Linked DNA regions of Thermus thermophilus. The protein of the gene in region 2 interacts with the protein of the main gene of each other region in a pairwise test. Links are inferred from orthologs where the notes say so. Each region holds a gene or a part of one and is shown on either strand. Other genes may lie near its edges.

Evidence for each region.
Region 1: the proteins of ftsZ (region 2) and TthTMY_RS10915 interact in binary tests that used the Escherichia coli proteins (3 or more experiments, as listed by UniProt). The link is inferred for Thermus thermophilus from one-to-one orthologs.
Region 3: the proteins of ftsZ (region 2) and rlmN interact in binary tests that used the Escherichia coli proteins (3 or more experiments, as listed by UniProt). The link is inferred for Thermus thermophilus from one-to-one orthologs.

What each region holds. Positions count from the first base shown.
Region 1 is NZ_AP025158.1:2,018,158-2,021,948, reverse strand. The notes cover bases 827-3,641. They hold TthTMY_RS10915 (rod shape-determining protein), read left to right. Parts: upstream 827-1,622; coding sequence 1,623-2,660; downstream 2,661-3,641. Other genes in these bases: TthTMY_RS10905 (S4 domain-containing protein), read left to right, coding at 3,095-3,641; fabZ (3-hydroxyacyl-ACP dehydratase FabZ), read left to right, coding at 2,667-3,095; rny (ribonuclease Y), read left to right, coding at 827-1,611. In the rest of the region: more of rny, read left to right, coding at 1-826; more of TthTMY_RS10905, read left to right, coding at 3,642-3,736. UniProt on the Escherichia coli protein: Forms membrane-associated dynamic filaments that are essential for cell shape determination. Acts by regulating cell wall synthesis and cell elongation, and thus cell shape.
Region 2 is NZ_AP025158.1:1,026,943-1,031,493, reverse strand. The notes cover bases 795-3,766. They hold ftsZ (cell division protein FtsZ), read left to right. Parts: upstream 795-1,737; coding sequence 1,738-2,796; downstream 2,797-3,766. Other genes in these bases: TthTMY_RS05545 (adenosine-specific kinase), read right to left, coding at 3,418-3,766; TthTMY_RS05550 (crossover junction endodeoxyribonuclease RuvC), read left to right, coding at 2,810-3,310; ftsA (cell division protein FtsA), read left to right, coding at 795-1,725. In the rest of the region: TthTMY_RS05565 (FtsQ-type POTRA domain-containing protein), read left to right, coding at 1-493; more of ftsA, read left to right, coding at 490-794; more of TthTMY_RS05545, read right to left, coding at 3,767-3,903; mqnC (cyclic dehypoxanthinyl futalosine synthase), read left to right, coding at 3,952-4,551. UniProt on the Escherichia coli protein: Essential cell division protein that forms a contractile ring structure (Z ring) at the future cell division site. The regulation of the ring assembly controls the timing and the location of cell division.
Region 3 is NZ_AP025158.1:2,119,794-2,123,581, forward strand. What follows is about bases 827-3,638. They hold rlmN (23S rRNA (adenine(2503)-C(2))-methyltransferase RlmN), read left to right. Parts: upstream 827-1,604; coding sequence 1,605-2,672; downstream 2,673-3,638. Other genes in these bases: TthTMY_RS11470 (ABC transporter substrate-binding protein), read right to left, coding at 827-1,563; TthTMY_RS11480 (acyl-CoA dehydrogenase family protein), read right to left, coding at 2,641-3,638. In the rest of the region: TthTMY_RS11465 (sugar phosphate isomerase/epimerase family protein), read right to left, coding at 1-356; more of TthTMY_RS11470, read right to left, coding at 367-826; more of TthTMY_RS11480, read right to left, coding at 3,639-3,788.

The DNA of each region.
Region 1 (3,791 bases), 990 kb from region 2 along the record:
GCGGCGAGGCGGGAGGCCCGGGAGGTCCTGGAGGCCGCGCGGAAGGAGGCCCGGGACATCCTGGAGGCCGCCCGCCAGGAGGCCAAGGCCCTGCGCCAGGAGGCGGAGGCCCGGGCCAAGGCCCAGCGGGAGGAGGTGGAGGCGGAGATCAGGCGCCGCCTCGAGGCCGCCGAGGCCGAGGCCAAAAAGCGCCTGGAGGAGGCGGAGGGACGCCTTAAGGCGGAGCGGGAGGAGCTTCGCGCCGAGCGGGAGCGCCTGAGGTCCCTCCAGGAGGAGCTCAAGGAGGAGCGGGAGCGCCTCAAGGCGGAGCGGGAGGAGCTCCGCCGGGAGGGGGAGCGGCTCGCCAAGCGGGCCGAGGCCCTGGACGCCAGGGCGGCGCGGCTGGAGGAGGCGGAGGCGGAGCTTGTCCGTAAAGAGGAGGCGCTCAAGGCGGAGGCCAGGGCCCTGGAGGAGCGGCTTAAGGAGGTGGAGCGGAAGCTCTACGAGGTGGCGGGCCTCACCCCCGAGGAGGCCCGCAGGCTCGTCCTGGAGCGCCTGGACCGGGAGCTGGAGGAGGAGAAGGCCCAGAGGGTGCGGGCCGCCCTGGAGCGGGCCCGCCTCGAGGCCAAAAGGGAGGCCCAGAAGATCCTGGCCCAGGCCATGCAACGCCAGGCCTCGGAGACCGCGGCCCAGCTCGCCGTCACCGTGGTGCCCATCCCCTCCGACGCCATGAAGGGGCGGATCATCGGCCGGGAGGGGCGGAACATCCGCGCCTTTGAGGCCCTGACGGGGGTGGACCTCATCATTGACGACACCCCGGACGCCGTCCTCCTCTCCTCCTTCAACCCCATCCGCCGCGAGATCGCCCGCATGGCCCTGGAGGAGCTTTTGAAGGACGGGCGCATCCACCCAAGCCGCATTGAGGAGGTGGTGGAGAAGGCCAAGCAGGAGATGAAGACCTTCATCTACGAAAGGGGGGAGGAGGCGGCCTTGGAGGCGGGGGTGGTGGGCCTGAAGCCCGGCCTCATCCAGCTTTTGGGCCGGCTCCACTTCCGCTCCAGCTACGGCCAGAACGTTCTGAAGCACTCCATCCAGGTGGCCCACCTCGCCGGGATCATGGCGGCGGAGCTCGGCCTGGACGCCGCGCTTGCCCGGAGGGCCGGGCTCCTCCACGACATCGGCAAGAGCGTGGACCGGGAGGTGGAGGGAAGCCACGTGGAGATCGGCATCGCCCTGGCGCGGCGCTTCGGGGAGCCCAAGGAGGTGGTGGACGCCATCGCCCACCACCACGACCCCGACAACGCCGAGACCCTCTACGCCGTTTTGGTGGCCGCGGCCGACGCCCTCTCGGCGGCGCGGCCCGGGGCGAGGCGGGAGAGCCTCGAGGAGTACCTCCAGCGCCTGGAGGCCCTGGAACGCATCGCCCTCTCCTTCCCCGGGGTGGAGACGGCCTTCGCCGTGCAGGCGGGCCGGGAGGTGCGGGTCATCGTCAAGCCGGAGAAGGTCAGCGACGCCAAGGCCACCCTCCTGGCCCGGGAGATCGCGAGCCGCATTGAGAAGGAGATGAACTACCCGGGCCAGGTCCAGGTGACCGTGGTGCGGGAGACCCGGGCGGTGGAGTACGCTAGGTGAAGTGAGGCGCTATGCTTAAAGGCGAAGACATCGGCATTGACCTGGGGACGGCCAGCGTCCTCATCTACGTGCGGGGGAAGGGAATCGTCCTGAAGGAGCCCTCCGTCATCGCCGTGGTCCAGGGGAAGCGGGAGGTGAAGGCCGTGGGGGCGGAGGCCTACCGGATGCTCGGGCGCACCCCCGGGAACATCGTGGCCGTGCGCCCCCTCAAGGACGGGGTCATCGCCGACTACGCCCTCACGGAGAAGATGCTCCTCCTCTTTCTGCAGAAGGTCCTCTCTCCCATGAGCCGCCTCTTCAAGGGGCGGGTGCGGATCATGGTGGGGGTTCCCTCCGGGGTGACGGACGTGGAGCGGCGGGCCGTGGTCCAGGCCGTCTCCACCCTGGCCCACAAGGTCTACCTCATTGAGGAACCCCTGGCGGCCGCCATCGGGGCGGGGATCAACGTGGCCGAGCCCACGGGGAGCATGGTGGTGGACATCGGGGGCGGTTCCACGGACATCGCCGTCATCTCCTTAGGGGGCATCGTGCGCTCGGAAAGCCTCCGCATCGCCGGGAACGAGATGGACCAGGCCATCATCCGCTACATCCGCCAGAAGTACAACCTCCTCATCGGGGAGCGCACCGCCGAGGAGCTCAAGATCCGGCTGGGGCGGGCCAAGCTCCTTCCCGGGGAGGAGAAGGAGGTGGCCGAGGTGCGGGGCCGGGACCTCGTCTCGGGCCTTCCCCGCACCGCAGAGATCCCCGCCGAGGACGTCGTGGAGGCCCTTCAGGAGCCTTTGAGCAAGATCTTCCAGGGGGTGAGGAACGTCCTGGAGACCACTCCCCCGGAGCTCGCCTCGGACATCTACGAGCGGGGCATCCTCCTCACCGGGGGCGGGGCCCTCCTTAGGAACCTGGACGTGGCCCTGCAGGAGGCCACCGGCGTGCCCGTGGTGGTGGCGGAGAACGCCGTGGAGGCCGTGGCCCTGGGCACGGGGAAGGCCCTGGAGATGCTCCACGTCCTCGAGGACACCATCCTCTCCTCCGACGACGTCCTGAGGAGGTGAGGCCCTGTGGACATCCGGGAGATCCTCAAGGTCCTGCCCCACCGCTACCCCTTTCTCCTCGTGGACCGGGTGTTGGAGGCGGACGAAAGGCGCTTCAAGGCCCTCAAGAACGTGACCTTCAACGAGCCCCACTTCCAAGGGCACTTCCCCGGCCACCCCGTCATGCCCGGGGTGCTGATCCTGGAGGCCATGGCCCAGGCGGCCGTGGGGGCCCTGGTGCGCCAGCCGGGCTTTCCCCAAGGGGGCCTCGCCTTCCTCGCCGGGGTGGAGGGGGCCCGGTTCCGGCGGCCCGTCTACCCGGGGGACACCCTGATCCTCGAGGGGGAGCTCCTCGCCTTCCGCCGGGGCGTGGGCAAGGTGGCGGTGCGGGCCCTGGTGGAGGGGGAGGAGCGGGCGAGCGCCACCCTGACCTTCGTCCTCCAGGGGGCCTCCTGATGGCGGACCTGGAGCGCTACCTCAAGCGGGCCCGGGGCGGCCGGGTGGTGCGCACGGGCTTCCTGGACCCCGAGGACCAGGCCCGCCTGGAGGAGATGGCCCGCCGGGAGGGGATCCGGGTGGCCTTCTTCGGCGGCTTTCCCTTGGCGGAGCGCAAGGTGGCCGTCCTCTACCCCGAGGAGGTGCCCTCCGTCTCCGACCCCGTGGAGGTGGTCCTCCTGGACCGCCCCCCGCCCGCCGACCTGGGGGAGGTTTTGGGCGAGGTGGAGGAGGTGGAGGAAGGGGTTTTGGCCGCCCTCCTCCCCGAAGGGAGGAAGGCCCTCGAGGCCCAGGGCTACCGCCTCCTTCCCCCTCCCGAAGGGGCCCTGAGGCCCCCCAGGGAGCGGGTGCGCACCCTGGTCGTCCCCTCCTTGCGGGTGGACGCCGTGGGGGCCAAGGGCTTCGGCGTCTCTCGGTCCTACTTCGCCCAGGGGGTCAAGGCGGGCAAGGTGCGCCTCAAGGGGAGGCCCGCCTCCCCCAAGGACGAGCTCGCCCCCGGGGACCTGCTCTTCGCGGAGGGGCTTGGGACCCTCAGGCTCCTGGAGGTGGTTGGCAAGACGGTGCGGGGCAACTATAAAATCAGGGTGGAGGTGGAGCGGTAGGAGGAGGAATCGGTCCCGTTTTCGGCGAACCGGATTGACGGAAGTGGGCATTCCG
Region 2 (4,551 bases):
GGAAGGGCTACGCCACCTCTCCAGGGAGGCCGTCCTGCAAACCCTCCGCCTCGCTCCGGGCGACCCGTGGCTTTGGGTCTCAGGGAACAGGCTCCGGCCCCTCCTGGAAAACCCCTGGGTGGCCGAAGCCCACCTGGAAAAGCCCGCCTTGGGACAGGTGGTCGTCCGGGTGCGGGAACGCCGGCCCTTCCTCCCCCTGGAAACCGGGGACGCCCTGGCCGAGGACGGCGTCCTCCTCCCCCAAGGAGCCCCCCTCGCCCCCGGGCCCCGGGTGCGGGGGGTAGGGCCCCTCCCCCGGGAAGCCCTCCTCTCCCTGGGCCGGGCCTTCCCCCAGGCCCGGGAGATCCGCTACACCCCGGCGGGCTTCTGGGTGGAGCTGGAAGGGGCCACCCTCTTTGCCCCCGAGGCCGCGTATCTGCTAAAGTACGCCCAAACCGCGCGCCCTAAGGGGCGGGTTTTCGTGTATTCTTGGGGGGTGAGTCAGCGCCCATGATCATCGCCGGTTTGGACGTAGGCACCACCAAGGTCACCACCGTCATCGGGGAGCTCGCCCCTGACGGCGTTTTGGACATCATCGGCGAGGGCACCGTCCCCTCCCAGGGGCTGCGGCGCGGGGTGGTGGTCAACCTGGAAAGGACCACGGAGGCCATCCGCCAAAGCCTCTTCCAGGCGGAAAGGGTGGCCGGGGTCAAGGTGGAGCGGGTGGTGGTGGGCGTGGGTGGCCCCCACCTCAAAAGCGTCACCAGCCACGGCCTCGCCGCCATCCGCCGCGGCCACACCATCGCCGAGGCGGACGTGGAGCGGGCCATAGAGCAGGCCAAGGCCTACCCCTTTGAAGGGGAGCTGGAGCTTTTGCACGCCCTGCCCCTGGAGTTCAAGGTGGACGGCCAGGAGGGGATCCGGGACCCCGTGGGGATGGCGGGGGTGCGCCTCGAGGTGGACGTCCACCTCATCGCTGCGGGCCGGGGCCCCCTCGCCAACCTGCGCCGGGCCGTGGAGGAAGCGGGCCTCGCCCTGGACGCCGTCTGCGTCCAGGCCCTGGCCAGCGGGCTCGCCGTCCTCACCCCCGAGGAGGAGGAGATGACCGTCCTCCTCCTGGACATCGGCGGCGGCACCACCGACGTGGCCGTCTTCCGGGGCGGAAGGCTCGCCCACTCGGCCGTGGTGCCCCTGGGCGGGGACCACGTGACCCACGACATCGCCCAGCTCCTCAAGATCCCCTTTGAGGAGGCGGAACGGGTCAAGCGCAAGTACGGGGCCGCCCTGCCGGAGCTCGCCGACCCGGAGCTCGTCCTGGAGATCAACCAGGAGGGCGGCGCCCTGGGCGAGGTTCCGGCCCCGGAGCTCGCCCGCATCATCCGGCCGCGGATGCGGGAGATCCTCCATCTGGCGCGCCAGAGCGTGGACGAAACCCTGGGGCCTTTGGAGATCCAGGTCAACCGCGTGGTCCTCACGGGGGGCGGGGCCCTCCTCCGGGGCACCGACCTCCTCGCCCGGCAGCAGTACGGCCTCCCCGTGCGGGTGGGCAAACCCCAGGGGGTTTCGGGGCTTACGGACGTGGTCGCCTCCCCCGCCCACGCGGCGGCGGTGGGGCTCGTCCGCTACGGGGCAAGCCTCCCCCTAAAGCCCCAGGAGGCCAAGCGGATCAGGGAAAAACCGGAGGACAAGCCCAAGGGCGAGGGGCTTTGGGCCAGGATCAAGGAGTTTCTGAGCAACCTGTTCTAGAGGGAGGGGGGTATGGAAGGAGCGGTCATCAAGGTCATCGGGCTCGGGGGTGCGGGGAACAACGCGGTGAACCGCATGATTGAGGCGGGGCTTTCCGGCGTGGAGTTCATCGCCGCCAACACGGACGCCCAGGTGTTGGCCAAAAGCCTCGCCGACCACCGGATCCAGCTCGGGGAGAAGCTCACCCGGGGCCTCGGGGCCGGGGCCAACCCCGAGATTGGGGAGAAGGCGGCCCTCGAGGCCGAGGACCTCATCGCCGAGGCCCTGGAGGGGGCGGACCTCGTCTTCATCACCGCGGGCATGGGGGGCGGCACGGGGACGGGAAGCGCCCCCGTGGTCGCCGACATCGCCAAGCGGCTCGGCGCCCTCACCGTGGCGGTGGTGACGCGCCCCTTCAGCTTTGAGGGCCCCAAGCGCATGCGCACCGCCGAGGAAGGCATCAAAAAGCTCAAGGAGCGGGTGGACGCCATGGTGGTGGTCCAGAACGACCGCCTCCTCTCCGCCGTGGACAAGAAGATGACCTTAAAAGACGCCTTCCTCATCGCCGACCGGGTGCTGTACCACGGGGTCAAGGGGATCACCGACGTCATCAACCTCCCCGGCCTCATCAACGTGGACTTCGCCGACGTCAAGGCCCTCTTGGAGGGCGCGGGCCAGGTGCTCATGGGCATCGGGGCGGGGCGCGGGGAAAACCGGGTGGAGGAGGCGGCCAAAAGCGCCATCCACAGCCCCCTCCTGGAGCGCTCCATTGAAGGGGCCAGAAGGCTCCTCCTCAACGTGGTGGGCTCCGAGGAACTCTCCCTCATGGAGGCCGCCGAGGTGGTGGAGAGGATCCGGGAGGCCACGGGCCACGAGGACGTGGACATCCTCTACGGGGTCACCTACGACGAGCGGGCCCAGGACGAGCTCCGGGTCATCCTCATCGCCGCGGGCTTCGCGGAGAGCACCGTGGTGCCCCGCCCCGCCCGCCCCGTGGACTTCCCCACGGGCCACGTGGACCTGACGAACTACGACATCCCCGCCTTCATCCGCTACGGGGACGGGGACTACCCGCCCAGGCGGGGCAACTGAGCTTCCCCTTCCCGTGGTCGTGGCCGGCATAGACCCCGGGATCACCCACCTGGGCCTCGGGGTGGTGGCGGTGGAGGGGAAGGGGGCCCTCAAGGCCCGCCTCCTCCACGGGGAGGTGGTGAAGACCTCGCCGCAGGAGCCCGCAAGGGAGAGGGTGGGACGGATCCACGCCCGGGTCCTAGAGGCCCTCCACCGCTTCCGGCCCGAGGCGGTGGCGGTGGAGGAGCAGTTCTTCTACCGCCAAAACGAGCTCGCCTACAAGGTGGGCTGGGCCCTGGGGGCCGTCTTGGTGGCGGCCTTTGAAGCGGGGGTGCCCGTCTACGCCTACGGCCCCATGCAGGTGAAGCAGGCCCTGGCGGGGCACGGCCACGCCGCCAAGGAGGAGGTGGCCCTCATGGTCCGGGGCATCCTGGGCCTGAAGGAGGCCCCGAGGCCAAGCCACCTGGCGGACGCCTTGGCCATCGCCCTAACCCACGCCTTCTACGCCCGCATGGGCGCGGCGAAGCCTCTCTAGATCCCACCCCATGCCGGCTTGCGCCAGCATGGGGGCCCCGGCAAAAGGTCCTAGGGAGCTTCCCCAAGCCAGTTGGACGAAGGGAAACCGGAAAGGGTATAGAGGCCCTAAAGCTTGTACCCCAGGCGCCGGAGGAGGTCCTTTCGCCAGGCCACCTCGGCCTCGTCCTCCACGCCCAGGGGCGTGAAGCCGTCCATGACCCCGAGGATGGCCCTTTGCTCCCCCTCCTCGGCCACCACCACCTTGAGGGGGTTGGCGGTGGCGGCGTAGATCCGCACCACCTCGGGGCAGGCCTTCACCGCGTGGAGGACGTTGATGGGGTAAAAGCCCTCCCCCAAGACGATGAGGAAGGCGTGGCCGCAGGCGAGGTTGAAGAGGTTTTTCACGGCGAGCTCCACCAGGGCCTCGTCCGTCCCCGAGCGGCGGATGAGGCGCTTGCCGCTCGCCTCGGAGAAGGCGAGGCCGAACTTGATCCCGGGGACTGCGGTCACCAGGGCCTCGTGGAGGTCCTCCACCGTCTTGATGAAGTGGGCCTGGCCCAGGATGACGTTGAGGTTCTCGGGCTTTTCAATGGGAATCACCTTGAGCTCCATGCCCCGATTTTACCGAAGGCCACCTTGCCCCGGGAAAAGGGGTGTAGGATGAAGGGCATGGACGTCCTGGAGAAGGCCGTGGCCGGGGAGAGGCTTTCCGAAGGGGAGGTCCTAAGCCTCTTCAGCCTCCCCTTGCCCGAGCTCGCCGCCGCCGCCCACGAGGTGCGGCTTAAGAAGACCGACCCCGAGGTGGTGACCTTCCTCATAGACCGCAACATCAACTACACCAACGTCTGCACCGTGGCCTGCGCCTTCTGCGCTTTTTACCGCACCAAGAGGCAGAAGGACGCCTACACCCTGAGCTACGAGGAGATCGCGAGGAAAGTGGAGGAGCTCTACCAGGTGGGGGGCAGGCGGATCCTCATGCAGGGCGGGGTGAACCCCGAGCTTCCCCTGGATTGGTACCTGGACCTCCTCCGCTACCTCAAGGGCCGCTTCCCCGACCTCCGCATAGACGCCTTCAGCCCCGAGGAGATCCTAGGCCTGGAACGCCTCACGGGCCTTAGGGCGGAGGCGATCCTGGAAAAGCTAAAGGAAGCGGGCCTGGACGGCCTGCCCGGGGCCGGGGCGGAGATTTTGGTGGACGAGGTCCGCCTAAAGGCGGCCCCCGCCCGGATCCGGACGGCGGACTGGTACCGCATCGTGGAC
Region 3 (3,788 bases), 1.1 Mb from region 2 along the record:
GCCTCCCAGGCAAGCCGCTCCGCCACGGGGTGGCGCACGGGGATGAGGCCCGTGTGCAGCACCCCCACCTTCGCCCCCAAGGCCTCCCCGAACTCCAGGGCCCGGAGAAGCCGCTCCTGGGAGAGCTTGCGGACGCTCGGGATGAGGCTTGCCGGGTTCAGCTCCACGAAGGGGAGGTGGAGGGTGAAGCCCACCCCCAAGGCCTCCCCCGTGGCCCTAAGCTCCCGCGCCCCCGGGAGGGGAAAGGCCTCGTGCAGGTCGTAGGCCACCTCCAGGTCCAGCCCGAGCTCCGCCGCCAGGGGGAAGGCAGCCTCGTAGTCCAGCTCCGCGTTGAAGGGGCTGAAGCCTAGGCGCATGGCCCCCATCCTACCGGATGGCCTCCGCCTTCCTCTGGGCCTCTTCCAGGGCCTTTTGCGGGGGGATGTTCCCCTTGAGGCTTTTCTCCAGGGCCTCGGCCAAAAGGCCCGCCCAGGTGGAGAACTGGGGGACTCGAGGCCGCTCCTGGGCGTAGGCGATCTGCTCAAAGGCCACCTTGCGGAAGGGGTTTTCCCGGTAGAAGCCCTCCAGGAGGGGGAGGGCCGACTTGCGCACGGGCACGTAGTAGCTCGCCTCCACCCAGCGGGCCACGTTCCTGGGCTCCATGAGGTACTTCCAGAACTCCAAGGCCCCCCGGATCTGGGCCTCCTTGGACCCCTGGAGCACCACAAGCTGCGCGCCCCCCATGGGCACCTTCCCCCCCTCCTCCCGGGGCACGGGGGCCACCCCCAGGGTGAAGGCGAAGGAGAAGTTCTCCGCGGCGGGCCAGTTGGCGATGGAGGCCATGACCATCATTCCCTTGGTGCGCACGAAGTCCAGCTGGGCGAAGGTGGCCTCGGCCAGGCTCCGGGCGGAAAGCGCCCCCGCCCGGTTCAAGCGGTGAAGGGTCTCCAGGGCGTCCAGGGCCTCCTTGGAGGTGAAGTTGGGCCTCCCGTCCTTCACCAGGTTGCCCCCCCGGCTCGTCACCATGGCCTCAAAGAGCCAGGCCTGGGGGTCGGTGACGAAGATGAACCCCTTGGCCTGGCGGGTGGTGAGGGCCCTGGCCATCTCCTCAAACTCCTTCCAGTTCCTCGGGGCCTTGAGCCCCTTGGCCCGGAAGGCGTCCAGGTTGTAGAAGAGGACCGGGGTGGAGGTGTTGAAGGGGAGGCCAAAGCGCCTCCCCTCCACCACCCCGTAGTTCCAGGCGGGCTCAAAGAGGTCCTCCACAAAGGCCCGGTCCAGGGCCAGGTAGGGGTCTAGGGCCACCGCCTTCCCCTCGGCCACCAGGCGGGGGAAGAAGGAGAGCTCCGCCTGGAAAAGCACCGGTCCCCCTCCCGTGCGCAGGGCGGCCACCAGCTTGGTCTCCGCGTCCCGGTAGTTCCCCACGTACTGGGGCAGGACCCGGTACTGGCCCTGCCTGCCGTTGAACTCCTGGGCGAAGGCGGCGATGAGCCTCCCCGCCGGGCCGTCCATGGCGTGCCAGAAGGGCACGTCCACCTGGGCGAAGGCGGAAAGGCCCAGAAGCGCCAAGGGAAGAAGCTTCCGCATGGCCCGGATTTTACTCCCCTTCTCGGCTACAATGGGAGGGTATGGCCGCCTCCCACGCCCTCAAGCCCATCCTGGAGCTTCTCCCCGAGGAGCTTCCCGGCGAGGGCTACCGCAAGGCCCAGATCGCCCACTGGCTCTACGCCAAAGGGGCGCGGGACTTCTCGGAGATGACCGACCTGCCCAAGGCCTTGCGGGAGGCCTTGGCGCGGGAGTGGCGCCTCTCCGAGTTCAGCCTGGTCCAGGCCTTCCCGAGCCAAGACGGAAGCGTCAAGTACCTCTTCACCCTTCTGGACGGCAAGAAAACCGAGGCCGTCTACATGCCCTACGAGAACCGGAAGACCGTCTGCCTCTCCACCATGGTGGGGTGTCCGGCGGGGTGCACCTTCTGCGCCACCGGGGCCCTCGGCTTCGGGCGGAACCTCACCGCGGCGGAGATCCTGGACCAGCTCCTCACCATCGCCTACCACCAGGGCCTCTCCCCCAGGGAGATCCGGAACGTGGTCCTGATGGGGATGGGGGAGCCCCTCCTCAACCTGAGGAACGTCCTCAAAGCGGTCCGGATCATGCTGCACAAGAAGGCCCTCGCCCTAAGCCCCAGGCGCGTCACCCTCTCCACCGTGGGCATCCCCAAGGGGATCTACCGCCTCGCCGAGGAAGACCTCGGGGTGCGGCTCGCCCTCTCCCTCCACGCCCCGGACGACGAAACCCGGAGGAAGATCATCCCCACCGCCCACCGCTACCCCATCGCCGAGATCCTGGAGGCGGTGCGCCACTACTACGCCAAGACCAAGCGGCGGGTCACCTTTGAGTACACCCTCCTCAAGGGGGTGAACGACCACCTCTGGCAGGCGAGGCTCCTCGCCAAGCTCCTCAAGGGCCTAAGCGCCCACGTGAACCTCATCCCCTTCAACCCCTGGGAAGGGGCCCCGGTGGAGGGGACGCCCAAGGCGGGCATCCTGGCCTTCGCCGAGGAGCTAAAGCGCCTCGGCGTCCCCACCTCCATAAGGTGGAGCCGGGGGCAGGACGTGGGGGCGGCCTGCGGCCAGCTCGCCCTGAAGGTCCCCCGGCCCCTGACCTTCACACCGCTTCCAGAAGGCGCCGGGCGATGATGAGCTTCAGGATCTCGCTCGTTCCCTCGCCGATGCGGGTCAGGCGGGCGTCCCGCCAGTAGCGCTCCACGGGGTAGTCCTTGACGTAGCCGTAGCCCCCCAGGATCTGGATGGCCTCGTCGCAGGCCTTCACCGCCACCTCGCTGGCGAAGAGCTTGGCCTGGGCGGCCTCGAGGGCGAAAGGCCTCCCCGCGTCCTTGAGCTCCGCCGCCTTGAGGTAGAGAAGCCGCGCCGCCTCCAGCTCCGTGGCCGCCTCCGCCAGCTTGAAGGAAACCCCCTCAAACTCGGCGATGGGCCGGCCGAAGGCCTCCCGCCCCTTGGCGTAGCGGAGGGCGTAGTCCAAGGCGGCCCGGCCCAGGCCCACGGCCATGGCGGCGATGCCGATCCTGCCCCCGTCCAGCACCCTTAAGACGTCGTAGAAGCCCTTCCCCCGCTCGCCCAAAAGGGCCTCCTCGGGCACGAAGAGGTCCTCCAGGATTAGCTGCGCCGTATCCGAGGCGCTTAGGCCAAGCTTCTCCTCCTTCCGGCCTACCCTTAGCCCCCGCTCAGGGCGGAAGAAGGCGAAGGCGGAGATGCCCTGGTGCTTCCGCTCGGGGCTTGGAGGGGGGTCGGTGCGGGCCATGACCACGTAGACCCCGGCCACGCTCCCCTGGGTGATGAACTGCTTGGTGCCGTTGAGCCGCCACCCCCCCTCCACCTTCTCCGCCTTGGTCTTGAGGGCGGCGGCGTCCGAGCCGGAGCCGGGCTCCGTGAGGCCCCAGGCCCCCAGGGCCTCCCCCGAGGCAAGCTTGGGAAGAAAGGCCTCCTTCTGGGCCTCGTTCCCCGCGAGGAGGATGTGCGCCGTGGCCAGGGAGTTGTGGCTCGCCACGGTGAGGGCAAGGGCGCCGTCGTAGTACGCGATGGCCTCCACCATGCGGGCGAAAAGCCTCGTGGAAAGCCCCGCGCCCCCGTAGGCCTCGGGCACCACCGCCCCGAAGACGCCGAACTCGGCGAGCTTCCGCACCAGGTCCCAGGGGAAGGCCCCGGTGCGGTCCCGCTCCGCCGCCCCCGGGGCCACCTCCGCCTTTAGGAACTCGCGAAGAGGCCCCAGGACCTGCCGCTCCTCCGCGCTTTCCT